Regions from separate parts of the Arthrobacter sp. AOP36-F1-5 genome, predicted to be linked through region 1. Evidence: predicted binding sites of a transcription regulator. Region 1 holds the regulator's gene; the other holds the start of a gene.
What was found. Region 1 encodes LexA, which represses DNA repair genes until DNA is damaged. Its sites were predicted from a motif close to TCGAACANNTGTTCGA; they were not measured.

Region 1 (14,983 bases):
GGTTGGGCCACCGGGAAATCCCAATGCTGGACCGCATAGGAGTGTACGAAGTAGAACCGCTCGTCCTCGAGACCGGCAAAGAGCCTGGACCCTTCGGCCGCCGTGACGGTGTTCCAGCCCATATGCGGGACCACCGGCGCCTTGAGCCGCTCGACGGTTCCGGGCCATTCCCCGAAACCGGCGGTCCGGATACCGTGTTCGACCCCCTCATCGAAGAAGACCTGGTGGCCGACGCAGATCCCCAGGACCGGACGGCCCCCGGCGATCCGGCGCCCGATCAACGGTCCTGCCCCGACCTCGCCGAGGGCCTTCATCACGCTGGCGAAGGCGCCGACTCCTGGAACGACGAGACCATCGGCCCCACGAATGTCATCCGGTTTGTTGCTCAGGGTGACTTCGGCTCCGACGTGTTCGAGCGCGCGGACCGCGGAACGGATGTTGCCCGATCCGTAATCCAGCACGGTGATCCGGGGCCCGGCCATCTACAGGGCACCCTTCGTGGAGGGGATCATCCCGGCGTTGCGGGGGTCTGGTTCCACGGCCTGGCGCAAGGCGCGGGCGAAGGCCTTGAACTGCGCTTCGACGATGTGGTGCGGGTCCCTGCCGCACACCAGTCGCATGTGCAGGCAGATCTGTGCGTGCAGCGTGATCGATTCGAAGACGTGGCGGGTGAGCGAGCCGGTGAAGTGCCCGCCGATCAAGTGGTATTCCTGACCAGCCGGCTCACCCCCGTGGACCAGATAGGGCCGTCCCGAGATGTCGACGACCGCGTGGGCCAGGGCCTCATCGAGCGGGACCGAAGCTTCGCCGAAGCGGCGGATCCCCGCCTTGTCGCCCAGGGCGGTGCGCAGGACCTCGCCGATGGTGATGGCCACGTCCTCCACCGTGTGGTGGGCGTCGATGTGGGTGTCGCCGGTCGCCTGGACCGTCAGGTCGATCAGCGAGTGCTTTGCCAGCGCCGTGAGCATGTGGTCGTAGAACGGGACGCTGGTGCTGATGTTCGCGACACCCGTGCCGTCCAGGTCGAGTTCGACGGTGACGGTGGACTCGCTGGTGGCACGCTCCATGCGGGCTCGGCGACCGCCGAGCAATTCTGCAGACATGGGTATTCCTTCGGTGTGGGTGGGGCGGGCGGCGACGGTGGCGGCCCGCAGGTTAAGTCTAGCTGTCGTGCCCGGAGCCGGTATCCGCGGCGGGGCTCAGGAGGCCCTCCAAGGCCTGGAGGAATGCGGTCGTCTCGGTCTCGGTTCCAGCGGTGACCCGCAGATGACCGGCGATGCCCACATCTCGGATGAGTACCCCGGCCTCGAGCAGACCCTGCCAGATGGCACGGGAATGCTCGAGCCCGCCGAAAAAGACGAAATTGGAGTCACTGACTGCCGGTTCCAACCCCAACCGGGTGAGTTCGCGGACGATCCTGTCGCGTTGGCCCTTGATGTCCTCGACCGTGGCCAGCAGCGCATCGACCTGTTTCAAGGCGGCATTGGCGGTGGCTTGGGTGACGGCCGAGAGGTGGTAAGGCAGACGGACCAGGCGCAGCGCATCGGCGATTTCCGGGGCCGCCGCGAGATAGCCCAGCCGGGCCCCGGCCAGCGCGAAGGCCTTGCTCATGGTCCGGGTGACGATCAGTCGTTCGCGGCCGGGCAGCAGTGTCAGCGCGGATCCGGTCCCGCTGAGTGCGAATTCGGCGTAGGCCTCATCGACGATGACGATCGCCTGGCTGGCACGCCCTGCCTCGTATACCGCTTCCACGACGTCCAGTCCCAGGGCGGTACCCGTCGGGTTGTTCGGCGAACAGAGGATCACGATATCCGGCGCCGCCTCCGTGACCTGGTCCGCTGCGGATCGCGCGCTGAGTCCGAAGTCACCGCTCCGCTCTCCGGCGAGGTAGGTGGTGTCGGTCCCGCTGGCCAGCAACGGGTACATCGAATACGTGGGCGGGAAGCTCATCACGGTGCGTCCCGGCCCTCCGAAGGCCTGGAGGATCTGCTGCAGGACCTCGTTGGATCCGTTGGCGGCCCACATGTTCGCCGCATCCAGCCCGTGTCCCAAATAGTCGGCGAGGCGTTCGCGGAGTTCGGTGAATTCACGATCCGGGTAACGGTTCAGGGACGCAGCGGCGGCACTGACCTCTTCGGAGATGGCCCGGCTTACTGCCTCGGGCAACGGATGGGTGTTCTCGTTGACGTTCAACAGGATGGGCACGTCCAGTTGCGGTGCGCCGTAGGGTTCGATGCCACGCAGGTTTTCACGCAGGGGCAATTTGGCCAGTCGTTCCAGCTGATCACTCACGACCCCATTCTATTGCCCGTGCCCCGCAGTCGGGAATCGGACCGGGTGACAGGGTCATAAAGCGGGCCTAATCGCCCGTGGGGACGAAGATCTCCTGGCCCGGGACGAGGACCGATCCGTTCAGGTCGTTCATTTCCGTGATTTCCGCCATGACGTCACGGCGGTCGCGCTGCGGGGCGAACTCCTCGGCCAGCGCCCAGACCGTGTCGCCCTCCATGACGGAGACGGTCGTGGCTTCCACCGCGGTCGTATCCGATGCGTCCGAGGCCATGACCGGGGCGGTGAAGATGCCAGCGAGGACGAGCAGGGCGGTGGCTGCCAGCATGACCGGCAGGCCAATGAGGATGAAGCGCCCCCGTCGCGTCAGCTCCAGCCGGCCCCGAGGGGTGGAGGCACGGGCCGGGGCGGTGGTCGGAACGGAGTCCGCCTTGAGGGACACCGGGGCTGCGAGTGCGATCTGCGCCATGGTCTGACCTTCCTGTTGTCCGCCGAAGCGGGTTCTCGTTGCGGGTGTCGAACCCGATCTTCGAACTCATATTCGAACTTCTATCTCATTTTTAGCATCTATGTACGAAGATTGTCGAGACACGTTCGAATAAATCTTTGAATGAAGTCCGTGACTGCCCTAGAGTGGAAGCCATCGGCTGGATGGATGAGAGTCCACCAGTTGCATCCGACACATTGCGCACAGCCCCGGTACGCCGGCGATTTACCAGGACGGGATGGATCATGAGCTCAGCGGAGAATCCGGCGCCGAAGAAGGCACCGAAGGGGTTGACTGTCCGGCAGAGGCGGATCCTGGAAACCATCCAGGAGGCCGTGACCGCCAAGGGGTATCCGCCGTCCATGCGCGAAATCGGCGATACGGTCGGGCTGGCGAGCTTGTCCAGCGTCACCCACCAGCTCGCCCAGCTGGAGAAGCTCGGCTACATCCGGAGGGATCCACGCCGCCCCCGGGCCATGGAGATCCTGCGCCCGCTGGCCCCCGAGGTCACCGGGACCCCGGAGGCCTCGCAGCCGGCTCCCGCCCCGCGGGAACCGGAGCAGCTTCGGCCCCGGCTGACCGTGGTGGACTCGGATGATTCCGACGAGGTGGCCCGGGTTCCGCTGGTGGGCCGCATCGCCGCCGGTGGACCAATCCTGGCGGACCAGGCGGTCGAGGATGTCATGTCATTGCCACGCCAACTCGTCGGGCACGGTGAACTGTTCATGCTCAAGGTCAGCGGGGATTCGATGGTCGAGGCAGCCATCTGTGACGGGGACTGGGTCGTCGTCCGCCGTCAGCAACATGCGGAGAACGGCGATGTCGTCGCGGCGCTGCTCGATGACGAGGCCACGGTGAAGACCTTCAGGCAGCGCGACGGCCACACGTGGCTGCTGCCACAGAACCGCCAGTACGAGCCGATCCTGGGCGATCATGCCACCGTCATGGGCAAGGTCGTTTCGGTGATGCGTTCGATCTAGGCCGCGGTGTACTTCCAGGAGGGCCCGTCCGCGGACGGGCCCTCCTTTCATGTCTAGTCCTCGCTCGCCGCCAGACGCCTCAGCGACCCCAGCACGACGTCCTTGTCCGTGGTCGACCACATCGGGGGCAGCGACGCACGCAGGTAGTTTCCATAGCGTTCGGTGGCCAGCCGTGAATCCAAGACGGCCACCACGCCACGGTCCCCCGTGGAACGGATCAACCGGCCTGCCCCCTGGGCCAGACGGACTGCTGCATGGGAGGCGGAGACGGCCATGAAACCGTTGCCCCCATGTCGGGCAACGTCGCGGCTGCGTGCCGTGGACAGCGGGTCGTCGGGGCGTGGGAAAGGGATCCTGTCGATGACCACCACCCGGCATGACTGACCCGGCACGTCGACTCCCTGCCAGAGGGTCATGGTCCCGAACAGGCAGGTATCGCGTTCATCGGCGAACTGCCGGACCAACGTGGACATGCTCGACTCGCCCTGGCAGAGAATCTCCGGGTCCACCCGTGGCCGCAGCGCTTCGGCGGCCTCCTCGGCGGCCCGCCGGGAGGAGAACAATGCCAGTACTCCCCCGCCGGAGGCCCCGATCAGGTCGGCGAGCTCATCCAGGGCCTCGGTCGATACGTTTCGCGATGGTTTGGGCAGATGCCGCGCAACATAGAGCATCCCCTGCCGGGCATAGTCAAAGGGGCTACCGACATCGATGCCCGTCCACGCGGGAGCCCCCTCGCCGAGCAGCCCCAACGATCCGGCCACCGGTTCGAAGGCAGCACCTATGGCCAGGGTCGCGGAGGTCAGGACGACCGTGCGGCCGTCGAAGAGGCCCTCACGTAATTTGCCGGCCACCGACAGTGGAGCGACATTGATCGTCGCGGGGGCCGAGTCATCCGGGGCGCTGTAACCGGCCCCCGGGGTGAAGTTGCCTTGGCGGGATATCCAGACGACCTCGCGTTCATCGGCGGGTCCATCGAGGCGTTCGCACTGTTCCTGCAGATACATCAACTGCGAGCGGGCCATCTGGCGTCCGCCGTCAGCGGTTTCGCCATTCCCCGGTTTCGAGTCGGACAGGGCCGTACGCGCCGCTTCGCGCACGGCGGCGATGGCGGCGACCTGCTCTTCGTTCAGCCCCTTGGGCAGCAGCCCGGTCGGCACTCCCTCCAGGGAGTCGGACAGGGTCTTACCCGCCTGGTTGAGGGCTTCGACAGCGACGCCTTTGCAGTTTCTGCGGGTCGCGGTGGCCGCGGCGGCAACCAGCGCTGCCGAGATGGGGCGGGTCACCGAATTGGTGACCCGGTCCTGGAGTTCATGGGCCTCGTCGATGATCACCGTGTCAAATTCCGGCAGCACCGCCAATCCCTCGAACGCCGAGACGGCCAGCAAGGCGTGGTTGGTGATCACGATGTCGGCATCGCCGGCCTTCTTGCGGGCCAGTTCGCTGAAGCATTCCTCGGCCATCGGGCACCGCTGGGCACCGAGGCAGTCCATGGCACTGACGGAGACCTGCCGCCAGGCACGTTCGCTGACCCCCGGGACGAGATCGTCCCGGTCCCCCGATTCGGTTTCCTCGGCCCATTCGCGTACGCGAACGACTTCCTGGCCCAGTGCCGAAGTGGGCCCCGTGCCGGCGGTCAACGGGCGGGCCGCCCCGTCATCGCCCAACGCGAAGAGCGCCCCTTCATCCTCGTCGGGGTAGCCGCCTCCCAGCTTGTACTTGCAGACATAGTTCGATCGCCCCTTGGCCAGGGCGACATCCAGGTGCCGCGGCAGCTCGTCATCCAGGTTCTCCAGGAGCCGGGGAACGTCCCGACCGACGATCTGGGCCTGCAGGGCCAAGGTCGCGGTGGAGACGACCACCGGTTTATCTGCTTCGAGGGCGTGGGCGATCGCCGGAACCAGATAGGCCAGCGATTTACCCGTCCCGGTGCCGGCCTGCACCAGGAGGTGCTTTCCGCTTTCGAAGGCCTCCACGACCTGTTTGGTCATCTCATGCTGTCCGGGCCTGCTTTCCCCGCCCATGCGTTCGACCGCCTGATCCAGGAGGGCGACCACCTCTTGTACTTCAGCCATGTACGACGAACTGCTCCAATTCCGCGGCGAGTGCACCGCGTACCTTCACGGACAGACGGGTCCCTTCATCCAGGTGCTCGGTCTCCAGGATCTCCGCGTCGGAGCCGTGCAGCCGGTGGACCAGATCACCACGGTCATAGGGAATCAGCAATTCCATGGCCACATCCGGACGGGGGATGGCTTCGCTGATCGCCGCAAGCAGTTCGGGGATCCCCCCGCCGGTCCGGGCAGAGACCACCACATGGTTCGGTTCGCGTTGACGAATGCGTTCGACGACGAACGGATCGGCGATATCGGCCTTGTTCAACACGATGATCTCTGCAATGTCCTGCGCGTCGACCTCGGTGAGGACCTCCCGGACCGCATGGATCTGGCCTTCGGGGTCGGGGTGGGAGGCATCGACCACGTGCAGGATCAGATCGGCGTCGGCGATTTCCTCGAGGGTCGAGCGGAAGGCCTCCACCAGTTGGGTGGGCAACGACCTGACGAATCCCACGGTATCGGCAATGGTGTACCCCAAGCCATCTTCGGTTTCCGTGCGCCGGACCGTGGGATCCAGCGTGGCGAACAGTGCGTTCTCCACCAGCGCCCCGGCGTCGGTCAAGCGGTTCAGCAGCGAGGACTTTCCCGCGTTCGTGTACCCGGCAATGGCCACCGCCGGAACGGCATTGCGTTTCCGGTTCGAGCGTTTGGCATCACGTGCCGGTTTCATGCCCTTGATCTCGCGACGGAGTTTGGCCATGCGGTCACGGATCCGTCGACGGTCCAATTCGATCTTGGTCTCGCCGGGGCCGCGTGATCCGATGCCACCGCCCGCGGTCCCGACCCGGCCACCGGCTTGGCGTGACATGGATTCGCCCCAGCCACGGAGGCGGGGAAGAAGGTATTCAAGCTGGGCCAGTTCGACCTGGGCCTTGCCCTCACGGCTCTGCGCATGTTGGGCGAAGATGTCCAGGATCAGCGAGGTCCTGTCGATGACCTTCACCCGGACGATGTCCTCCAACGCCCTGCGCTGGGATGGAGCCAGTTCGGAATCGACGACCACGGTATCGGCCCCGGTGCTGGCCACGACATCGCGCAGCTCCTGGGCCTTGCCCGAGCCCAGGAACGTGGCTGGATCCGGTTTCAAGCGGCGCTGGACCATGCCATCCAGGACTTCCGATCCCGCTGTTTCGGCCAAGGCGGCCAGTTCCCGCAGGGAGTTTTCCGCTTCCTGGGACGTTCCTTCGGTCCAGATTCCGGCGAGTACCACCCGTTCCAGCCGAAGCTGCCGGTTTTCGACCTCGGTGACGTCTTCCAGCTCGGTGGACAATCCGGCGACGCGGCGCAGCGCATGGCGTTCGGACAGATCGCGCTGGTCGCCATCGCTTGATGAGTGTCCGTCACCCTTGCCGTCCAAGGCCAGGGCTTTGCCGCCCAGCGGCGCCTGGGCGCGCCTGTCGTCAGCACGCTGGGGCGTGGCACGGTCGGTGGCATCGTCCGTGGCCAGAATACGGTCGATGACGGATTGGATCTCGTCCTCCGGGAGGTTTCGATCGTCCGGGTTGGGCTCGTTATGAGTGGTCATGTTCCCCTTTGAAAGGATTCGTACACCAATTCTAGTCCGGGTCACCGACAGGTGGCTGGTTTCCTCCACAGGCCGAAACCCGAGAGTGCCCGAACCGTGAGTGATTGGGATAACTCTATCACTGAAACCGTCGGGCCGGGAAGACCAGGATTCGCTTTGGCGTCACCCTGACGGTTAATCTTCAACCCATGGGTTCGGACCACTACTTCAGCGCACAACCGTCGACGCCATTCACCCGCAGGAGCGTCCGCGTGATGCTCGGCGGCACGGAACACGCCGTCAACACCGCCGGAGGCATCTTCAGCCCGGATGGAATCGACAAGGGAACCGCGGTCCTGCTGTCCGGGGTGCCCGCCCCGGCGGCGGAAGGCCACCTGCTCGACATCGGCTGCGGCTGGGGTCCGATCGCCTTGAGCATGGCTCTGGCTTCCCCCTCCGCCACCGTCCATGCCGTGGACGTCAACCAGCGCAGCCTGGAACTCACCCGCGAAAACGCGCAGGCCCTGTCCCTGGACAACGTGGTGGCCACGGCCCCCGAAGCCGTCGATGACGACCTGAGGTTCCAGACCATCTGGTCCAATCCCCCGATCCGGGTGGGCAAGGAAATCCTGCATGGGATCCTGCTCCACTGGTTGCCCCGGCTGGCTGTCGGCGGAACTGCCTGGTTGGTCGTCCAGAAGAACCTGGGCTCGGATTCACTGCAACAGTGGCTGGTTCGGGAACTCCCCACCGGGTTCATCGTCGATCGATACTCCAGCGCCAAGACCTTCCGCATCCTGAGGGTGCGCAACACCACGGATGCCTCCGGCGTGGGCACGACTCCCTCGAAGGACTAGACCAGGGTCCCCTCGGCCACCAGTACCGCAGGTCCCTCCAGGACCACATGCTCGCGGCCCTCGGGAGCCGTCACGAACCGTACGGAGACGGTCCCGCCGGGAACGTGCACGTCCCAGCGGCGTGCCGAGGCCCCACCGGCCCAGTGTCGGGTCGCCACGACGGCGGCGCAGGCGCCGGTGCCACACGAAAGGGTCTCGCCCACACCGCGTTCATGGACGCGCATGCGGATGGTTCCGACACCGTCGTTGACCAGCGGATCCGACGGCAACACGAACTCCACATTCGTCCCGTGCTCGGGGACGGGGTCGACCACCGGCATCCGGTGCAGATCCAGCTGGTCCAGCTCGGTCGCCTCGGAGAGCGCGACGACCGTATGCGGGTTGCCCATGTCCACGCTCAGGCCCGGGCGCGGGACCTCCAACGAGGCGTCCACGATGCTGTCCAGGGCCCGTTCATGGGCCTGGTCGGGGAAGAGGAACTCCCACGGGCCCATGTCCACCGAGTACCCGGCGGCAGAGCGGGAGACCACCTTCACCCCGGCCCGGGTGCCGATCGTCAGGGAATCGCCGTCGGCCAGGGAAACCAGAGCACGGGAGACCAGGAAATGCACGAAGACGCGCACCCCGTTCCCGCACATCTCGGAGACCGAGCCGTCGCCGTTGCGGTAATCCATGAACCATTCGGCCTCCGGGTGCCGGGCCAGCAACTCCCGCCCCTCGGCCAGGGTCTCTGAACGGATGGCACGGATCACTCCGTCGGCTCCGAGGCCGAGATGACGGTCGCAGAGGGAAGCCACCTGCGCGGGAAGGATGTCCTGTCTGTTGTCCGGGTCCGAGAACAGGATGAAGTCATTGCCCGTTCCATGGCCCTTGGTGAAGTCCAGGCCCGAGAGGGCCGACAGGGTTCCGCTGGGGTGATCGGATTCCGTAAAGCTCATGGTCCCAGCCTACGTGCCCGGGGATCCTTCGAATTCCCGCACGGATGCTTCCAGCGCTGCCCACAGATCCGGGTCCGCGGCATCGAACCAGTGGACCCGGGGATCGGCCCTGAACCAGGTGATTTGGCGGCGGGCGAAGCGGCGGGTGGCCACGGTGGTTGATTCGATGGCCTGCTCGATCGTCGCGGTGCCTTCCAGCACCTGAAGGAACTGGGCGTAGCCGATGGCCCGGGAGGCGGTCCTGGTCTCGCGCAGACCGAGGGCCGCCAACGACTCCACTTCGTCCAGCAGCCCGGTTTCATGCATGGTGCGCACCCGGTGTGCCACCTTGGCGTGCAGCAGTTCGCGGTCGATGTCGAGTCCGAGTTGGAGCGTGGGTTGCCGGTAGTCGCGGCGCGGCATGTAGGAGCTGAAGGGCCGCCCGGTCAGCTCGTGGACCTCCAGGGCCCGGACCAGTCGGCGCTCGTCCAGATCCCGGGCCGATGACACCGGGTCCGCCACGGCCAGACGACGGCGCATCCCGGCCACACCGTCCTCGGCCGCTTCGGCTTCCAGCCGCCGTCGAATCGTCGGATCGGTGGGCGGGAACTCGAGTTCGTCGATGACGGCCCGGACGTAGAGTCCGGAGCCGCCGACCAGGATCGGCAGCCGGCCACGGTCCTGGATGCCGGCGATCGCTTCCCGGGCCTGCTGTTGGAACGTGGCCACGCTGGCTTCATCGTCGATGTCCATGATGTCCAGCAGGTGGTGCGGGACCCCACCCCGCTCGGCCGGGGCCAGTTTGGCCGTGCCGATGTCCATGCCGCGGTAGAACTGCAGGGCATCGGCGTTGACGATTTCCCCGTCGAGGCGCCGGGCGAGGGCGATGGCGGCGTCGGATTTGCCGGTGGCCGTTGGCCCGACGATCGCGATCAGTGGCCTCATGCCGGGCTAAGCGCGCGGGGGCAGGGCGGGCATGCCCAGCGAGACGCCCTGGCCCGCTGCCCCCTGGCCGGTGCCGCAGGAGTCGGCCTGCGAGCGGTCCCAGGCGTCCCCGGCGCGTGAACGACGCAGGTGGTATTGGGCCGTGGTCGGTGGATCGGCGATCAGGTGGAAGGCTGCGGCTTCAGTGATCGTGACGTTGACCAGGTCACCCGGACGGGGGGCTTCGGCGCCGTCGGGCACGGAGAAGTGGACCAGCCGCTGGTCGCGGGCACGGCCCGTCAGCCGGTGGGTCTGCTCGGCCTTGCGTCCCGGCTGTGCGGTGACCATGACTTCGACTTCACGGCCGAGTTGCCGGGCATTCTCTTCGGCGCAGATCCTGTCCTGGAGCGCGGTCAGCCGTTCGTAGCGTTCCTGGACGACTTCCTTGGGCAGCTGATCGGCCAGTTCGGCCGCCGGGGTCCCGGGGCGCTTGGAATATTGGAAGGTGAAGGCGCTGGCGAACCGGGATTGCTCGACGACATCCAGGGTCGCCTGGAAGTCCTCTTCGGTTTCCCCGGGGAAGCCAACGATGATGTCGGTGGTGATGGCCGCCTCGGGCATGCGCTGACGTACCCGGTCCAGGATCCCCAGGAACTTCTTGGAACGATAGGAGCGGCGCATGTCCTTGAGCACCCGGTCGGACCCGGACTGCAGGGGCATATGCAGTTGCGGCATCACATTATCGGTTTCGGCCATCGCCTCGATGACGTCGTCGGTGAAGGCCGCGGGGTGTGGGCTGGTGAATCTGACGCGTTCGAGTCCGGGGATCCGTCCGCAGGCCCGGAGCAGTTTGCCAAAGGCCAGCCGATCCCCGAATTCAACACCGTAGGAGTTCACGTTCTGGCCCAGCAGGGTGACCTCGATGGCCCCGTCGTCGACCAGGGCCTGGACTTCGGCCAGGATGTCACCGGGGCGGCGGTCCCGCTCCTTGCCACGCAGCGAGGGCACGATGCAGAAGGTACAGGTGTTGTTGCAGCCCACCGAGATCGAGACCCAGCCGGCGTAGACCGAATCGCGTTTGGTGGGAAGGGTCGAGGGGAAGACGTCGAGGGATTCGAGGATCTCCAGCTGGGCTTCGTTGTTGTGGCGGGCACGTTCGAGCAGCGTGGGCAGGGAACCGACGTTATGGGTTCCGAAGACGACGTCGACCCACGGGGCCCTGCGCTGGATCGTCTCGCGGTCCTTCTGTGCCAGGCACCCACCGACGGCGATCTGCATGCCTGGGTGCTGCTCCTTGACGTGCGCCAAACGCCCCAGGTTTCCGTAGAGCTTGTTATCGGCGTTCTCCCGGACGGCGCAGGTGTTGAACACGACGACGTCGGCTTCCGTGTCCGGATCGCGTCTGGGCACCATGCCGGCTTGCTCCAGCAGTCCTGCCAGTCTCTCGGAGTCGTGGACGTTCATCTGGCAGCCGTAGGTGCGCACCTCGTAGCTGCGTTGCGCTTCGTCGAGGGGCGGGGCTGTATCGGGGCTGGGCATGGTCGAACTCACTCCCCCAGAGTACCGAACGCATCATCGGTGAAGGAACCTGGGCGTTTTGGCAGGGCAGGGCTCAGTCGCGGTCGGCGGTCCAGATCTCGTTGACGACACGAAAGGCGGTCCCCGACCCGTACCCCTTGCGGCCGAGCATCGCCACCAGCCGCCGGACCCCCTTGTCGTGGTCCAGTCCCGCCGGCATCGACCTGACCTTCTTCTCCACGAGTTCGCGGGCCATCTCCAACTCATCGGCCCCGCTGAGCTGTTCCAGCGCCTCATCGGAGAGCTCGTCGGCAATGCCCTTCTCCCGCAGCTCGCGGCGCAAGGCGCTGCGAGACAGTCCCCGGCTGCGGGCACGGCTACGCACCCAGGCCTCGGCGAAGGCGGCATCGTCGATGAGTTGAAGTTCCTCGAATCGATCCAGGATGCCCTCGGCCGCGTCCCGCGGGATCCCCCGCTCCGAGAGCTTGTCGGCCAACTGCCGACGACTCTTGGGCGAACCGGTGAGCTGTCGCAGGACGATCGCCCGTGCCGCCGCCTCGGGGTCCTTCTCCGGGTCAGGACCGGGAGACCGGTGTCCGCGCCCACCGCCTCGACCACCAGGCTCCTGCTCGGCCCGGTGGTCCTCCGCCGCGTCCAGCGGTGCGGTGTCTTCGCGGGGGAACAGGGTCTCCCGGTTCAGGTCACCGGCCTCCATGGCAGCGCTGTCTCCCTCCACCGACGCCCCCTCCCGGCCTGTACTTCGTTGCGTTCGAACGCCTAGGAGTCCTTGCCCACGGCGCGTAGCTGCGCATCGCCCGGCTCCTCCGGCGGCAGGGCGCCGATACCCAGCTTCTCCTTGATGCGACGCTCCAGTTCATCGGCTAGATCCGGGTTGTCCCGCAGGAACTTACGCGCATTTTCCTTGCCCTGGCCGAGCTGGTCACCGTCGTAGGTGAACCATGCCCCCGACTTCTTCACGAAGCCTTCTTCGACGCCCATGTCGATCAGGCCACCCTCACGGGAGATCCCGACGCCGTAGAGGATGTCGAATTCAGCTTGTTTGAAGGGCGGGGCCATCTTGTTCTTGACGATCTTGGCCCGGGTCCGGTTCCCGACCGGGTTGGTTCCCTCCTTGAGCGTCTCGATGCGACGGACGTCGATCCGCACGGAGGCGTAGAACTTCAGCGCCTTGCCACCGGTGGTGGTTTCGGGGCTGCCGAAGAAGACGCCGATCTTCTCGCGCAACTGGTTGATGAAGATCGCAGTGGTCTTCGTCTGGCTCAGCCGTCCGGCGATCTTACGTAGCGCCTGGCTCATCAGGCGGGCCTGCAAGCCGACGTGGCTATCGCCCATCTCGCCTTCGATTTCGGCGCGCGGCACCAGGGCGGCCACCGAGTCGATGACCACGACGTCCAGGGAGCCGGAACCAACGAGCATGTCCATGATCTCCAGCGCCTGCTCACCGGTGTCCGGCTGGGACACCAGCAGGGCGTCGGTGTCGACGCCGAGCTTCTTGGCGTACTCGGGATCCAGTGCGTGCTCGGCATCGATGAAGGCGGCAATGCCGCCGTTGGCCTGGGCGTTGGCGACTGCGTGCAGCGCCAACGTGGTCTTACCGGATGATTCCGGTCCGTAGATCTCCACGACACGGCCACGCGGCAGCCCGCCGATGCCCAGGGCGATGTCCATGGCGATCGAGCCGGTCGGGATGACTTCGATCCTGGCTCGGGTATCGTCCCCCAGACGCATCACCGAACCCTTGCCATATTGCTTGTCGATCTGTGCCAGCGCTGATTCGAGAGCCTTTTCGCGGTCCATTGCTGCGGCCATCATTCACCTCGGTTGTCTTGCGGCCCTACGGCCTGTTGTCGTCCTGTTTCACACGGTATGCGCCGCACCGGATAATTTGGTGCGGGCCGTCGTCCCTTGTGGAGAACCGCGGTCCGCCACCCGTGCCATGTCTCTGTGGACAGCTTACAGCTGTTCCGAACACATGTTCGAACGAGTGTTCGGCGTGTCATGGCCGATTACTGCTTCGGGGCGACATCGCGTCCGAGCCGCCGTGCGGGGGGAACGTCCTGTTTCTCACAGATGGCCCACCAGACGCGGCGGGGGTCGACGCCCGAGGACAGGGCCGCCTGGGCGCTGAGGCCGCCCAGTTCGGACAGGACCAGCTCGGAGGCCAGCACACGGGAGTAGCCCGCACCGAACTCGTCGTCCATCAGGCGCCAGAAATCACTGAGTCTCACGTTGTCCATTCTTCCACGGGTTGGTCCCTCCGACCCTAAGATGGTGCCATGAATGCACCCGATCCCGCAGATGAGGCAGTGGCCCAGCGCACCCGAGCCATCCATGACATGGAGGAGCAGCTCAGTTTCCTCTGGCGTCGGGCCCGGGCCAATGGCAATAAGGTCGCCAAGCAGGTCCACCCCGATATGGAGCCGGGAGCCTACGGCCTGTTGGCGGCGCTGCAACGTCGTGGGACCCTGAGGTTGACCGAGTTGGCTGCGGAGATCGGCGTCGGCAAACCCTCGGTGAGCCGCCAGGTCAAGATGCTCGAGGAGCTGGGGGTGCTGGCCAAGGTCGCCGATCCCTCGGATGGCCGGGCCCAGTCGATCACCCTGACCCCGGCCGGGGCACGGCAACTGGCTGCGGCGCAGACCTCCCGCCAGCATGTCTTCCAAGACCTGCTCGCCGACTGGCCCGACGAGGAGTTGTTGTCGTTGGCCGCCTTGCTGACCAAGCTGAACGGCTCCTATTTGAATGATCGGGGCTGAAGCACGTCGTTAACGGAAAGCAGGACAGCCGTGTGAACGGCTGCCCTGCTGTCATGGCGTGAGGGGATGTTCCCGGCGTTAGTGGGTCGGGGCCATGCCCTGGGCCAGGCCTTCGGTCCATTCCTCGGGAAGGACCGTGGCGAACTCGTTGGTGAGGTCCGACGGGACGGTGTCGGGGATGTCGACGCCCTCGGCCATCGCGACCCGGTCGCTGACCTCGCGAAGCATCAAGGACAACGGAACGTCCAATGCCCCGCAAATCGATGAGAGCAGTTCGGACGACGCTTCCTTCTGTCCACGCTCCACCTCGGAGAGGTAACCAAGGGAAACACGGGCATTATGCGAGACCTCGCGTAGGGTCCTGCCCTGACGCTGGCGGACATCCCTCAGGACGTCTCCGATCTCGTGGCGGAGTACTACCATTTTGGGCTCCTTATGCTCGCGATGGGCATCTTCTGTCAGTCCCACATCGCGCCAACGGACGACGCCGTTTACGGATACGGGTTGCTTGACCATGTGTATCGCCTTACTCCTTTTGATCCTGTGCCAGGTGTCCCTGGCCGATGGGTCCTGTCATGGACCCTGTAGTTTTTTCAACTAACGGGACCTCGATTTT
Region 2 (14,983 bases), 1.7 Mb from region 1:
TGTTGCGCGCGGCGGAGACCATTCTTGCGGCCGGAGTCATCAATTCCCCCGAGCTGCTGCTGCGCTCGGGGATCGGCCCGGCGGATGAACTGGCAGAAGTCGGCATCGACGTCGTCCACGACCTTCCCGGAGTGGGTAAAAACCTCCAAGACCACCTGCTGTCACCCGTGATCTTCTCGAGCGACCGCCCGGTGCCGGAACTGACCGCCGCCCCCGCGGAGGTGCACCTCTTCGCCAAGAGCCGCCCGGACCTGGAAGTCCCTGATACCCAACCGATCTTCTTCTCCGTGCCGATGTACTCGCAGGACTATGCGGGAGGGGAGATGACCGGTGCCGACGGGGGATTCTCGATGCTTGGCGGTCTGGTCCGTCCGCACAGCCGGGGAGAGGTCCGTCTGACCGGGCCGGAAGCATCGGATCCGGTCAGCATCGACCTGCGGGCACTCTCCGAACGAGCCGATGTCGATGCCCTCGTGGCCTCGGTGGTCCACTGTCGGAGGATCGGTCGCACGGAGGCCTTGGCTGCCTGGGGTGCCACCGAGGTCTACCCGGGACCTCAGGTCGCCGACGAGGACCTGGAGCAGTACGTACGCGACTCGGTGGTGACCTATCACCACCAGGTCGGCACCTGCCGCATGGGTTTGGACGCCGAGGCCGTCGTGGATCCGCGCACCCTGAAGGTCCGCGGTCTCGACGGCGTGCGCATCGCCGATGCCTCGGTCATGCCATTGGTTCCCACCGGCAACACCAACGCACCCTCGGTGATGATCGGTGAACGGGCGGCGCTGATGTTGCTCCAGGAGTGAGTCCACGCCGGACGGCGGCGGGCTGGAACGCCGGCCGTGATCAGCTTCGCCGTCGGCGTGAGGTCCAGGCCAGGTAGCCGCCCAGGGCGCCTACCCCACCCACGCCGGCGGTGAAGAGGGCCTGGGGCCAGCGATGCCAACGCGTCGGCTGGCTGCCCACCAGCCCGCCGACCGCCGTGATGAGTGCGGCGGTGACCAGCCCGGCCACGATCCGGTTGCCGGTATGGTCCAACCGGTCCATGAGCTCGTCGAGTTCCTCGGTGCGGATGCGTACGTCCACGCCTCCGCTTTCCAGGATTTCGGTGGCCCGGCGAATCAGTTCCGGCGCTTCCGACCCGAGGTTCAGTGCCTCCGAGGCGATCAGCTTGAGCTGTTCGGCGATGGCGGAGGGGGAGACCGAAGCCAGCATGAGTCGGCGCGCGTAGGGCGAGACCTCGGAGAGCAGGTCGAAGGCCGGGTCGATCTCCTGGCCCAGTCCCTCGGCCATGGCCAGCATCTTGATGAGCAAGGCGGTATCGGGTGGGAGTCGGAGCTGGTGGCGACGCAACATGGCGACCACGTCGTTGACGATGAGCGTCAGCGGGACCTGGGCCAACGGCTGATCGGCGTAGCGGTCCAGCAACCGGGCCAGATGTGCTTGGAGTTCCGCCCGCCGCGTGCTCTGCCCGCCCCCGCAGAGCCGCAACAGGGCGGTGGTCATCCGGTGGGGGTCCCGGACCACGATGGCCTGCAGCAGCTTCACGAGTTGGCGTTTCAGGTCGTCGCTGACGTGTCCGACCATGCCGAAGTCGATGATGCCGAATCGTCCGTCGTCCTCGACGAAGAAGTTCCCCGGATGCGGATCGGCATGGAAGAACCCGTGTTCGAAAACCATGCGCAGCAGCACGTTGCACGCCCGGGAGGCCACGTCCGTGGGGTCCAACCCGGTGTCACGCAGTCCCTGGACATCGGTGATCTTCAGCCCGCGCATGCGCTCAAGGGTCAACACCCGCGACGTCGTCGTGCTCCAGAAGACCTCGGGGATGTGGACCTTCTGATCGGTGGCGAAATCCTTGGCGAACCGTTCGGCGTTGCGGCCCTCGGCGAGGTAGTCCAGTTCCCCGCGCAGCGTCCGGGCGAACTCGTCGACGGTATCGGCCAGATGCAGCCCCCGGGCGGTGGCCGAGGCCTGTTCGGCCAGCTTGGCGATTTCTGCCATGATCTCCAGGTCGTTGTTGACCTGTTCCACGATGCCGGGGCGGCGGATCTTGACGACGACGTCGCGGCCCTTCACCGTCGCCAGATGCGCCTGGCCGATGGAACCGGTGGCCAGCGGACTCGGATCCATGGTGGCCAGCAGCTTCGGGGCCTCGGGCCCCAGCTCGGCCTCGATGACCTCGCGGATTCCGTCGAAGGGCACCGAGGGGGTCCCGTCCTGGAGTTTGGCCAGTTCCGTCACGTACTCGGCCGGCAGGAGATCGGAGCGGGTGGAAAGGACCTGGCCGAACTTCACATACACGGCCCCCAGCTCCTCCAGGGCCAGGCGTAGTCGTTGGGGCAGCCCCTGGTTCTGGCCTTGGCCTGCGGGGAACCGGGCCGCGGGACCCAGGATGCGGGCGTCCACGCCCAAGGCGGCGAGCAGGAAGCCCAAACCGTGCCGGCTGAAGGTCTCGGCAATATCGCGGAAGCGTTCGCGGCGACCGGTCATGGCATTCCACGGTGTGAGGAGGTTCCCATGTCGGTCATGCTATCCTCCCGTGCAACCACCCCGACCGCCCCCGACCATCCAGGAGAGTCATGGCCACCCCGCATATCTCAGCAGAACCCGGCGACTTCGCACCCCACGTGCTGATGCCCGGGGATCCGCGACGCGCCCAGCGCATCGCCGAGACCTTCCTGGAGGACCCGCGCCTGGTCACCGAGGTCCGTGGCATCCAGGGCTACACCGGAACCGTCGACGGCCAGCCGGTGTCGGTGATGGCCTCGGGCATGGGAAGCCCCTCGATCAGCATCTATGCCACCGAACTGGCCAGGTTCTACGGGGTGAAGCGGATCATCCGGGTCGGCACCGTGGGCAGCATGCAACCGCAGCTGAAGGTCGGGGACGTCATCGCCGCCGCCGCAGCCCACACCACCTCGGCGATGACCGCGGTGCGTTTCCCCGGTGTCCACATCAGCCACACCCCCGATTTCGGGTTGTTGCGTGCCGCCGTCGCCCATGGGGAGGACAGCGGGAAGACGGTCCATGTCGGCTCCGTGCTGACCAGCGACGACTTCTACAACGGCGACCCCGAGGCCATGGCCCGGCTCGTCGAGGCCGGCACCCTGGCGGTCGAGATGGAAGCCGCCGCCCTGTATGCGGTGGGCATGCGGGAAAAGATCGAGACCCTGATGCTGGGCACCGTCTCCGATGGCAGCCCGGGCAGCTCTGATCTCACTGCGCAGGAACGCGAGGAGACCTTCACCGAGATGGTGGGGTTCGCGTTGGCGGCATTGCGTTCCTGAAGTCCGCGCCGGCCCGCGTGGTGCTCTGGGCAGAAGAGCCCGTATCGGAGATAGTGGGCGGACGGGACCGAACCATCCCGTCCGCGCCAGCAGAAGGACCGTGATGACAACGCCGTCAAACGAACCGGATACCCGTCCGAACGATGCCCCGGACGCCACTGCGGAGGACGACGCCGAACAGGCGCCCGGGCTGCGCGAATCCGCCCAAAGCCCGGCCGTGTTGATGCGCAAGCGGATCGGTCTCTTCGCCGGGCCGGTGCTGGCCGTCGTCGTCTTCTTCCTGCTGCCCGGCGATCTGGCCCAACCCGCCCGGTTCACCGCCGCGGTGGCGACCGTGATGGCCCTGTGGTGGATGACCGAGGCGATCCCGTTGGCCGCCACCGCGCTGCTTCCGCTCGTGTTGTTCCCCATGCTCAACGTCGCCGGAATGGGCGATGCCGCGGCACCGTATGCGAATCCGATCATCTTCCTGTTCATGGGTGGCTTCATGCTCGCCCTGGCCCTGCAACGGTGGAACCTGCACCGGCGGATCGCGCTGGCCACCGTGCTGCTGGTGGGGACCAAGCCCCGCCAGCTGATCGGCGGGTTCATGATCGCCACCGGGTTCATGAGCATGTGGGTGTCCAACACCGCCACGGCGGTGATGATGCTGCCCATCGGGATGTCGGTGCTGGCGTTGACCGCGCGGATGAGCGATGAGAAGAAGGTACCCCCGAAATTCGGGATCGCCCTGATGCTCGGCATCGCCTACTCCGCCTCCATCGGCTCGCTGGGCACCGTCATCGGGACCCCGCCCAACGCCCTGATGGTGGGTTATCTGCAACAGGCCCACGACATCCATGTCGGTTTCGGACAGTGGATGCTGGTGGGCGTTCCCATGTCGGTCGTCTTCATGGCGGTGGCCTGGTACCTGCTGACCTTCGTGATCTTCAAGCCCGAGATCAGCGAGATCCCCGGCGGCCGCCAGCTCATCTCCGATGAGTACAAGAAGCTGGGCCGGATGAACGTCGGGGAGAAACTGGTCCTGGCGATCTTCGTGCTCGCCGCGGCCTCCTGGATCACCGTGCCGCTGCTGTGGCCCGATACCTCCATCGAGGATGCCGTCATTGCGATGTGCGTCGCCGTGGCCCTGTTCATCATCCCGGCGAACCTGCGCAAGGGCGTCCCGCTGCTGAACTGGGGCAGTGCCAAGGAACTGCCCTGGGACATCCTGCTGCTCTTCGGCGGCGGGCTGGCCCTGTCGGCTCAATTCACCGAAACCGGCCTAAGCAAATGGGTCGGCGAACAAGTGGACGGCCTGGGCTTCCTGCCGGTGGTGGTCCTGATCGCCGCCGTGGCCCTGATCGTGTTGGGGCTGACGGAACTGACCAGCAACACGGCCACCGCGGCCGCGTTCCTGCCGCTGATCGGAGGGGTCGCCGTCGGGCTGGGATTGGACCCGATGCTCCTGGTGGTTCCCGTCGCCATCGCCGCCACCTGTGCTTTCATGTTGCCGGTGGCCACCCCGCCCAATGCCATCGCCTACTCCAGCGGCTACGTCGAGATCTCCGACATGCTCAAGGCCGGCATCTGGCTGAACGTCATCTCGCTGGTCCTGACCACTTTGACCACCATGACGTTGGCGGTCTGGGTCTTCGACGTCGTCTATTAGCCGCCAGCGGCCCCGGTAGGGTGGGGCCATGAGTTCCACGGACGTCACCATTGCCTTGCGCTGGTCGGATCAGGATGCCAACGGCCACCTGAACCACGCCCGCATCGTCACCCTCATGGAGGAAGCCAGGGTGCGGTGGATCCGCACCGAGGACGGGTTCGCCCGGTTGCTGATGGGGGTGGTCGTCGCCTCGATGACCGTGGACTACCTGGCCCAGGCCGAATACATCCCGTCGATGACCATCGGCCTGGGCATCGAGCGCATCGGGACGAAATCCTTCACCCTGCGACACACCGGCGTCCAGGACGGGACGACCGTGTTCGTGGGCACCACGGTCATCGTCCCGTTGGCGGCCGACGGTGCGGCCTCCCGCGCGTTGACCGATGACGAGCGCGAGGCATTGGGCAGGCATCTGGTGCAGGACCCCGCCGAATAACCGGTCCACCGCACGATTCCTCCTCCGGAAGCGCGCGGGGTCGCTGCTGCGCGGGGCCCGACGGCGGCGTAGCGCCGAAGCGGTGGTAAAGTCGAGGTAGATATGCTTCTGCCGCCCGTGGGTCGCTGAAGCCCTTGATTTTCCCGGTTCGCTCCGGCGTCGACTGTTCACCTGACGCTGCCGGCCGGATACCGAAGAAACCAGAACAGCACAGAGAACGGACACTCTTGAGAAAAAAGCAGCACCAGACCCCGCCCGCACTCGCCAAGGGAGCCCTGCGTGTCATGCCGTTGGGCGGCCTGGGAGAGATCGGCCGCAACATGACCGTCTTCGAATACGGTGGCAAGTTGCTCATCGTCGACTGCGGCGTCCTCTTCCCCGAGGAACAGCACCCCGGCGTCGACGTCATCCTCCCGGACTTCTCGGCGATCCGCGACCGCCTGGACGATGTGGTGGGCCTCGTGCTCACCCACGGCCACGAGGACCACATCGGCGGCATCCCGTACCTGCTGCGTGAACGCGCCGACATCCCCTTGATCTCCGCCCGGCTGACGCTGGCCTTCGTGAAGACCAAGCTGCAGGAACACCGGATCAAGCCCAACGTGGTCCAGGTCAAGGAAGGCGAACGCAAGAAGTTCGGTCCCTTCGACCTCGAGTTCCTGGCCGTGAACCACTCCATCCCCGACGGCCTGGCCGTGGCGATCCGCACCGGTGCCGGCACCGTGCTGGCCACGGGCGACTTCAAGATGGACCAGTTCCCGCTGGACCGCCGCATCACCGACCTGGCCGGCTTCGCCCGGTTGGGCGAGGAAGGCGTGGACCTGTTCCTGCCGGACTCCACCAACGCCGAGGTCCCGGGCTTCATGGCCGCCGAAGCCGATCTGCTGCCGGCCATCGACAACGTCATGCGTACCGCCCCGCGCCGCGTGATCGTCTCCTCCTTCGCCTCGCATGTGCACCGCATCCAGCAGGTCATCGACTCCGCCCATAAGTACGGCCGCAAGGTCGCCTTCGTGGGCCGTTCGATGGTCCGCAACATGGGCACGGCCCGCGAGCTGGGCTACCTGAAGATCCCGCGCAACGTGCTCGTGGACTTCAAGGAGGTCGACAAGATGGCGCCGGAGAAGGTCGTCATCATCTGCACCGGTTCGCAGGGTGAACCGATGGCCGCACTGGCCCGCATGGCCAACCAGGACCACATCATCGACCTCATCGAAGGCGATACCGTCCTGCTGGCCTCCTCGCTGGTCCCGGGCAACGAGACCTCGATCTACCGCCTGATCAACGACCTGACGAAGCTCGGCGCCAACGTGGTGCACAAGGGCAACGCGAAGGTCCACGTCTCCGGGCACGCCTCGGCCGGCGAACTGGTGTACTGCTACAATCTGGTGCGCCCGAAGAACGTCATGCCGGTCCACGGCGAACACCGCCACCTGAAGGCCAACGCCGAACTGGCGGTGCGCACCGGGGTGGATCCCAAGAATGCACTGGTCCTCGAGGACGGCGTGACCGTCGACCTCAAGGACGGCGTCGCCCGCGTCTCGGGCAACGTCGCCGCCGACTACGTCTACGTCGAGAACATGGTCGCCGGCGCGGCCACGGAGGAGTCCCTGCAGGACCGCATCCGTCTGGCCGAGGACGGCGCGCTGACCGTGCTGGCCATCGTGGACCCGGCGACCGGCGCCCTGGAGGAGGACCCCGAGTTCTTCCCGGTGGGCTTCAGCTTCTCCAATAAGGACCTCGGCAAGGCCGTGGGCATCGTGGAGAAGACCCTCAACGGACTCAAGGGCGTCAAGACCGGGCCGGACGCGGAACGGGCGATCTCCCAGGCCCTGGTGCGCTGGTCCGACCGCGCCTTGCGCCGCAAGCCCGTCGTCACGGTCATCACCGTCGACGCCTAGGCTCCGCCGCCCACCAAACCGGTTCCGATCCCTGCGATCGGGACCGGTTTTTTGGTGCCCGACGGCGGCTCGGGAACCGGGGCCGGTGATGCTACGCTGGTCATCGAAAGTTTGTTCTATTCCAGGGGGGTGTCGTGTTCGGTCAGGAGCCCGTGCATGTCCCGCCGCCCGGCACCTTCGGCGGGGATGAGGCCACCGGCGGGCCGACGGCGGAACGCCAGGCCAGCGGCTTCCCGTCCCCGGCCCGCGACTACTTCCACGGTGGGATCGACCTGAACCGGCATCTGATCCGCGATAGGACGTCCACGTTCATCATGCGTGTGGCGGGGAACTCGATGGCCGCCTCGGGCATCTGCGACGGGGACGAGGTGATCGTGGACCGCTCCCTTCCGGTGCGCGACGGCCGGGTCGTCATCGCCGTCCTGGAGGCCGAAATGGTCATCCGGCGCCTGGGCATCGACGCCGATGGGGTCTGGCTGCGCACCGACGACCCCGCGACCGGTCCGGTCATGGTCCGGGCGTTGGAGGACCTCACCGTCTGGGGCGTGGTCACCCGCTGCCTGCACCATGTCTGAGCCGGGTCCCGGACGCGGGCGCATGGCACTGGTGGACGTGAACAATTTCTATGTCTCCTGCGAGCGGGCCTTCGACCCGCGACTGGAAGGCCGTCCCGTCGTCGTGCTCTCGAACAACGACGGCTGCGTGGTCGCCCGGTCACCCGAAGCCAAGCAGCTCGGCATCAAGACCGGCACCCCGTGGTTCCAGGTCGCCGGGAGCGCGGAGGGCATGGGGCTGGTGGCCCGCTCCAGCAACTACGAGCTCTACGGTGACATGTCGTCCCGCGTGATGGAGGTCATCGGACGGTTCGGCGCCTGGCAGGAGGTCTACTCGATCGACGAGTCGTTCATCGGGCTACCGGGGGACGAATCGTGGCTGCGGGACAGCGCGCGCCGGATCCGGGAAGCGGTGTGGCGCAACGTCGGGGTCCCGGTCTGCGTGGGGGTCGCCCCGACCAAGACCCTGGCGAAGTTCGCCAACCACGTGGCCAAGCACAACCCCGGTCTGGGTGGGGTCTGTTCACTCGACAGCGTCCCGCCGGAGGAGATCCACCGCATCCAATCACGCGTCCCCGTCACCGGGCTGTGGGGTGTCGGGGCCAGAAACGGGCAACGCCTCAACGCCCTGGGCATCGAAACGATCGCCGATCTGCGGGCGGCGGACCCGCTGGTGATCCGCAAGAAGTTCTCGGTGGTGCTGCAGCGCACCGTGCTTGAACTCAACGGCACACCGTGCATTCCCGAGGTCGAGGAGCGGGCGGACAAGGCGCAGATCATGTTCTCGCGTAGTTTCTCCACCCCGGTGACCACCGCCTCGGACATGGACCAGGTGATGGCGCTCTACGCCCAACGCGGGGCCGCGCGGATGGCTGCCGAGGGATTGCGGGCCACGATGCTCACCGTCAGTGCCGGGGTCAGCCGCTTTGCCGGATCCGCGGAAGCACCGGGGGCGAATCCGGTGGTGGGCGTGAGGTTGTCGGCGCCGACGCAGGATCCGATCGTGCTCACCCGGACCGCCGTCGCGGCGATGCGGGAACGGTTGGTCCCCGGGATGCGGTACGTGCGGGCCGGGGTGGTGCTCTCGGGCCTGGAGCCGGCGGATGGCCAGGCGGCTTTCGAGGCCTTCACGGCCGAGGGGGAGGAGCGCCGGATGGGGACGCTGCTCGGGGATGTGCGCGCCCGTTTCGGACAGGCGGCGATCGGGTTGGGCCATGCCGGGCTGGCCGAACCGGCGGCCTGGACGATGAAACGCGAATTCGCTTCGCCCCGCTACACCACCGAATGGTCCGACCTGCCCGTGGTCACCGCGTGAATCCGGCCCCGGCCTCCCCGCGGTGGGGAGGCCGGGGCCCCGGGATGGTGTCGGCTAGAGCTTGACGACCATCTTGCCGGTGTTGGCGCCGCGCATCAGGTCCAGGAACGCGTCGACCGCGTGATCCAGTCCCTCGACCACGGTCTCGTCGAAGACGAGCTCCCCGGCCGCCAGCCTGGCCCCTGCCTGTTCGGCGAAGGCCGGGAGGTGCTCGGTGTAGTTCCCGACCGTGAAGCCCTGCAGGCGCAGGCCCTTGGTGATCAGGTTGGCCATGTTCCGTGGGCCGGCCTCGGGCTCGGTGATGTTGTACTGCGAGATGGCCCCGCACAGGGCCACCCGTCCACCGGTCTTCAGGGTGCCGAGGGCTGCTTCGAGGTGCTCGCCGCCGACGTTGTCGAAGTAGACGTCGATGCCTTCGGGGGCGGCTGCTGCCAGCTGGCCGGCGATATCGCCGTCCTTGTAGTTGAAGGCGGTATCGAACCCGTACTTGGAGGTCAGCAGTTCGATCTTCTCGGGGCTGCCCGCCGAACCGATGACCCGGGCCGCGCCCTTGAGCCGGGCGATCTGGCCGACCATCGTCCCCACGGCCCCGGCGGCACCGGAGACGAAGACGGTGTCACCTTCCTTCATGGAGGCGATCTCGAGCAGGCCGACCCAGGCGGTCAGGCCGGTCATGCCCAACGCGCCCAGGTAGACCGACGCCGGCAGGCCCGGCAGTTCCTGTACGGCGCGGAATCCTGCGGCAGGGCCCTGGGCGACATCCCGCCAGCCCAGGTCGTGCAGGACCAGGGTGCCTTCGGCCAGCGAATCGTCGCGGCTCTCGATGACGCGGCCGACGGCCCCGCCTCCCATGACCTCGCCGACGTTGAACGGGGGGATGTAGGATCCGGTGTTGTCGTTCATCCGGCCGCGCATGTAGGGGTCGACGGAGATGAAGTCGTTGGCGACCCGTACCTCGCCTTCGCCCAATGCCGGAAGATCGACGACGGCGGTGCGGAAGTTCTCGTGGTCGGGCCACCCGGTGGGGCGCTGGGCGAGCTGGATCTGTGTACTGGAAGTCATGGAATTGCTCCCTTGAAGTCGGTGGTATCGCTGACTGCGATAGGTCTATAATATTAGAACGATCGATACAAAATAAACATTTTGAGGCGAAGTTCACCCCGAGCGCAATGCCGGGGGATTCGACGGGGCCGGAAGGAGACACATGGCACGGAGCAAGGCATTCGACGTGGATGAGGTCATCCAAGCGGCCCGGGACGTCTTCTGGGTCGCGGGTTACGATGCCGCGGCCATGCCCGAACTGGAGCGGGCCACGGGGTTGGGCCGCTCGAGCATCTACAACGCCTTCGGCTCCAAGCGGGGGCTCTTCGACGCGGCAGTGCAGAGCTATCTGGACCAGGTGGTCCGGCCCCGGCTCGAGGTCCTGGTCACGGCCCGGGACGGGGCCGCGGGGCTTGGCGCCTACTTCGATTCCCTGGCCGATGCCGTGTGCGGGGAAGTCGGCCCACAGCGCGGATGCCTGTTGCTCACCGCCTCATCGGGACGCAACAGCCGTGACGAAGCGGTGCGTACCGCCATGGAGGCCTACCGGGTCGAAGTGACCGGGGCCTTCGCTGCCGCCTTGCGCCGTGACCTGCCGGCGCCCGCCGTGGATCAGGCCCCGCCGGAGGGACCGGACGCCCAGGCCGAAACCCGGATCGACGAGCGGGCCCGTCTGCTCTTCGCCTTGTTGACCGCGGGGATGACCCTGGCGCGGATCAACCCCGTGGAGGCGGAAGCCACGCTGCGTTCGGCGGCCGCCTTCAGCACCCCGGCCCATGCCTCCTGAGGGCGGCGCACCATGCCGATGTGGGGTTGTCGGTCGATCCACGGTAAAATCCTTGTGGAATGTCATCCCGGCTGTGCCCCGCTCCGACGCCCGGGATGCGCGGAAACGGGGTCCAACCCCGCCCCTCCGCAACCATTAGCGCCATCGGCGCGCCTCGGACGATAGATCCGGGTGGCCCACCGGGCCGCCGTCGTACTTGTTGGGTGGCCTTGGCCTATCCCGGTCCGTGGTACTACATTCGGTAGTCCACGGCCCGTGGTCACACCACCCGCAACCCACTGGAGGCCAGCGCATGGTGGATCCATCGCTTTTGAACAACCGCCCCTTGAAGAGGGCCGCGGCCGTTGTCGTCGGAGTCTTCGTCGTCACGTCGTCGTTGGCCGGCTGCCGCATCAATTTCAAGGACAACCACGTCCCTGAATTCGGCGGGGTCGTCGTCCGGGTGCTCGACGGCGATACCTTCATCGCCGACGTCGACGGCAAGGAAAAGACGGTTGATCTGCTCAACGTCCTGGCCCCGGCCGCCGGCGATGATGCCGAATGCCTCGGTGACCAGGCCACCGAACACCTGAAGACGATGCTGCCGGAGGGCAAGAAGGTCCGTCTGGAATACGACGACGACATGCCTCCCAAGCGCAGGAAGAACATGGCGGCGGCGTTCTCCGCCGGCAACTTCGTCAACGCGGAGATGGCCAAGGCAGGATTTGCCGTCGCGGAAAAGCAAAGCCCCAACAACCCCTACTACGACCGCGTCCTGGAGGCCCAGGATTCCGCCCAGGAGCAGGGCAAGGGACTGTTCGACGGTTCCAAAAAATGCACCATCGCCGCCACGGTGGAACCGGCCATGAAGCGGATGCAGTCCGTGTCGAAGGCCCCGCCGAGCAGCATCGAATCCGCCGAGGACATGATCGACGACCTGAAATCGGTGCTCAAGGACGGCGAATCGGCCAAGGAATCGCTGACCGGCATGGACGTCAAGGAAGGTACCGCGCAGGCCGTGGTCTATGCCTCCGAGAAGGCCCGGTGGGAAAAGGAGATCTCCGGAACCGTCAGCGCGGCGAAGAAGCGCCTGGGTGAAGTCGAAGGCGTCCACACCAAGCTGGTGGCCAAGAAGAAGGCCGAGGACAAGAAGAAGAAGGAAGAAGCCAAACTCGCTGCCGAACGACGCGCGGCCGAGCAGAAGGCCGCCGCAGAACGCGCCGCCGCGGAACAGCGGGCTGCCGAGCAGCGGGCCGCCCAGGAGCGTGCGGCCGCGTCGCAGAAGGCCAAGGCAGACGCTGAAAAGAGCAAGGCGGCGGAGAAGAGCAAGGCCGCCGAGAAGAGCAAGGCCGCCGAAAAGAGCAAGGCGGCCGAGAAGAAGGCCGAGCAGAAAAAGAAGGCCGAACAGAAGAAGAAGGAAGAAGCCAAGAAGAAGAAGGAAAAAGAGAAGAAGCACGGCAGGAGCCATGACGGGGGCGGCAAGAACAAGAAGCCGTGATCGGTCGCACCGGGGTTATGCTTTGAACCATTCGAAGCGTGCGGGCAATCCTGGGGGGAGACCAATGTCGGTCCGGAATCCGGTGACCCCGTCGCCATGGCGGAAGAGCCCGCGGTTCGTCGTGGCTGCCGTGGCGGTCGCCGTTGCCCTGTCGGGCTGCACCTCCGGCGGGTCGGCGGCGGTGGACACCCCGTCCAGCTCCGGGGCGGATGCCACCGTGGTCCGGGTGGTCGACGGCGATACCCTCGTGGCCTCACTCGACGGAACCGAGGAGACCATCCGACTGCTGAACGTCGACACCCCCGAGACCAAGAAGCCCAACACCCCGGTGCAGTGCCTGGGCCCCGAGGCCACCGAGTATCTGCGCCAGCGGCTTCCTGCCGGAACCGGGGTCCACCTCGAGTACGACGTCGAACGTACCGATCGCTACGATCGCACCCTGGCCGGCGTCTATCTGGACGGGGACCTGGTCAATGCGGACATCGCCCGCGAAGGCCTGGGGGTGGCCGTCCTGTTCGAGCCCAACCACCGCTTCCACGACGAGGTCCTCGCGGCCCAACAGGAAGCGCTCGAGGAGGAAACGGGACTTTTTAGTGCAACGGTCGAATGCACCGTTCCCGCTCAGATCGAATCGGCCATCGACCAGCTGGCAACGGTTCCGACGGCGACCGCGCAAACCTCTGCCGAGGCCTCGGGGCTCCTGTCCGGTGCGGCAACGGCCCTTGCTGCGGGAAAGGCGGCCGATCTGCTGCTGGGCCGGACCGATGACTCCGGAGACGCGGTCCGTGCCGTCGTTGGTTCCGTGGTGGCCGGGAAACTGGCTCCGCGGCTATCCAAGGCCACGGCGGCAGCCACCCGGCAGGAGGGCATCCTGAAGGAACGCCGGCAGCTGCTGGTGACCCGGGAACACGAAGCCGCCGTGAAGGCCAAGGCCAAGGCCAAAGCCGAAGCACGGAAGAAGACCGAGGCCAAGGCAGCGGCGGTTGCCGCGCAACAGGCCGCTGCGGCGAGCCGGGCTGCCGCCGCGGAGGCAGCCCGGCAGGAGAAGGCCCGGATCGCCGAACGACAACGGGTGGCCCGCCAGGCTGCCCAGGCCAAGGAAGCCCGCGAGGCAGCGAAGCGGAGAACGCGGAAGGCGCCGGCGCAGGCTCCTGCTGCGCCTCCGGCCACCAGGAAGGTGCCGAAGAAGACCGGCACCCCCTATCCGGGATATACCGGACCTCGTTGCTACGCGCCCGGTGGCAGGACCTGGAAGCCCTGCCCCTGAGCCGTCGCTCACGACGGAACCCGCCGGGCCTCGGCGCCCTTGGACGAAGCCGGGCGGAACCCGCGGCTAGCCGGCCGTGAGGTTGATGACCTGCTCACCGAGCAACAAGGCGCCCAGGCCCAGCATGATCACGCCACTGGAGAGCGTGACGATGCGGGCTGCTGTCGGGCGGCTGGCCAGCAGACGGCGGGCGCCGAGGGCGACGCCGGTGTAGACGACGGCGGAAACCAGGATATGGGAGATCCCCAGGATGCCGGTTTGCACCGGCGCCGGCAGCCCGGCATTCAAATCGATGAATTGCGGGATGAGGGCCAGATAGAGCAACAGGGCCTTGGGGTTGGTTCCGCTGGTGCCCAGCCCGCGCAGGAAGCTGCTGCCGTTCCCGGGCGGGGGCTGGGCCCCCTCGGCGGCACTGGTGTAGCCGGCGTCGCGCCAGGAGCGGGTGGTCGAGACACCGAGCCAGATCAAATAGGCGGCACCGACAAGCGTCAGGGCGGCCAGCAACTGGGGCAGGGCAATGACCAATGCCGCAAGACCAGCGACGATGAGCAGGGTGTGGACCATGAACCCGCTGAGCAGGCCACCCACGGCAGGGGCGATCCTTCGCCCGCTGAGTCCGGAGGAAATCGCATACGCCCAGTCGGCGCCCGGCGTCAGGGCCAGGGCGACGGACATGGCGGCGAATCCGAGGATCAGATGTGGGTCCATGAGGCGCTCCTGGTGGTCGTGTTGCTCTTCGGGGAAAGCTTAGGAAACTCCGCCCCAAAAGTGCTTACCGTTTTTCGAGGAAACGACGCGCCTCACGATAAGGTTCTTGCGTGATTGACGATATAGATAGAAATATTTTGCGCCTGCTTCAACAGGATGGTCGGATGACCGTCACGGCCCTGGCCGCGGAAGTGGGTCTGACCGTCGCCCCTTGTCACCGTCGACTTCGTGACCTTGAAGCCGCCGGAGTCGTTTCGGGCTACCGGGCGATCCTCGACGCGCCCCGGATCGGGCTGGGCTTCCAGGCCCTGGTGTTCGTCACCCTGAAGGATCGGCAGAACATGTATGCCTTCGAGGACGAGGTGGCATCCATCCCGGAAATCGTTGAGGGCTCACGACTATTCGGGGAACCTGACTTCCTGCTCAAGGTCATGGCCACCGACCTCTCCAGCTACCAGCAGTTCTATGACGAGGTCCTGGTGGGGCTGGCCGGAGTGGAGAAGCTGACCTCGACGATCGTGATGAAGAGCCTGAAGGGGGCGGGGGAACTTCCGGT

Region 2: AC3ZI9_RS02535 (LexA family protein) is a predicted target of LexA. The motif match lies at 7,382-7,397, and genes of this name have one in related genera.

Annotation. Positions count from the first base shown of each region.
Region 1 is NZ_CM176892.1:2,328,018-2,343,000, forward strand. It holds gene hisH (imidazole glycerol phosphate synthase subunit HisH) at 1-482, opposite strand, end outside; gene hisB (imidazoleglycerol-phosphate dehydratase HisB) at 483-1,103, opposite strand; gene AC3ZI9_RS10670 (histidinol-phosphate transaminase) at 1,162-2,292, opposite strand; gene AC3ZI9_RS10675 (LysM peptidoglycan-binding domain-containing protein) at 2,360-2,758, opposite strand; gene lexA (transcriptional repressor LexA) at 3,022-3,756, shown strand; gene AC3ZI9_RS10685 (ATP-dependent DNA helicase) at 3,810-5,828, opposite strand; gene hflX (GTPase HflX) at 5,821-7,395, opposite strand; gene AC3ZI9_RS10695 (class I SAM-dependent methyltransferase) at 7,584-8,231, shown strand; gene dapF (diaminopimelate epimerase) at 8,228-9,169, opposite strand; gene miaA (tRNA (adenosine(37)-N6)-dimethylallyltransferase MiaA) at 9,179-10,093, opposite strand; gene miaB (tRNA (N6-isopentenyl adenosine(37)-C2)-methylthiotransferase MiaB) at 10,100-11,623, opposite strand; gene AC3ZI9_RS10715 (regulatory protein RecX) at 11,685-12,326, opposite strand; gene recA (recombinase RecA) at 12,368-13,420, opposite strand; gene AC3ZI9_RS10725 (DUF3046 domain-containing protein) at 13,618-13,839, opposite strand; gene AC3ZI9_RS10730 (MarR family winged helix-turn-helix transcriptional regulator) at 13,888-14,367, shown strand; gene AC3ZI9_RS10735 (helix-turn-helix domain-containing protein) at 14,446-14,883, opposite strand.
Region 2 is NZ_CM176892.1:541,400-556,382, forward strand. It holds gene AC3ZI9_RS02505 (GMC family oxidoreductase) at 1-806, shown strand, start outside; gene AC3ZI9_RS02510 (ABC1 kinase family protein) at 847-2,493, opposite strand; gene deoD (purine-nucleoside phosphorylase) at 2,583-3,290, shown strand; gene AC3ZI9_RS02520 (SLC13 family permease) at 3,394-4,941, shown strand; gene AC3ZI9_RS02525 (acyl-CoA thioesterase) at 4,970-5,377, shown strand; gene AC3ZI9_RS02530 (ribonuclease J) at 5,662-7,278, shown strand; gene AC3ZI9_RS02535 (LexA family protein) at 7,431-7,853, shown strand; gene AC3ZI9_RS02540 (Y-family DNA polymerase) at 7,846-9,147, shown strand; gene AC3ZI9_RS02545 (NADP-dependent oxidoreductase) at 9,202-10,209, opposite strand; gene AC3ZI9_RS02550 (TetR/AcrR family transcriptional regulator) at 10,352-10,975, shown strand; gene AC3ZI9_RS02555 (thermonuclease family protein) at 11,268-12,452, shown strand; gene AC3ZI9_RS02560 (thermonuclease family protein) at 12,517-13,719, shown strand; gene AC3ZI9_RS02565 (LysE family translocator) at 13,786-14,427, opposite strand; gene AC3ZI9_RS02570 (Lrp/AsnC family transcriptional regulator) at 14,538-14,983, shown strand, end outside.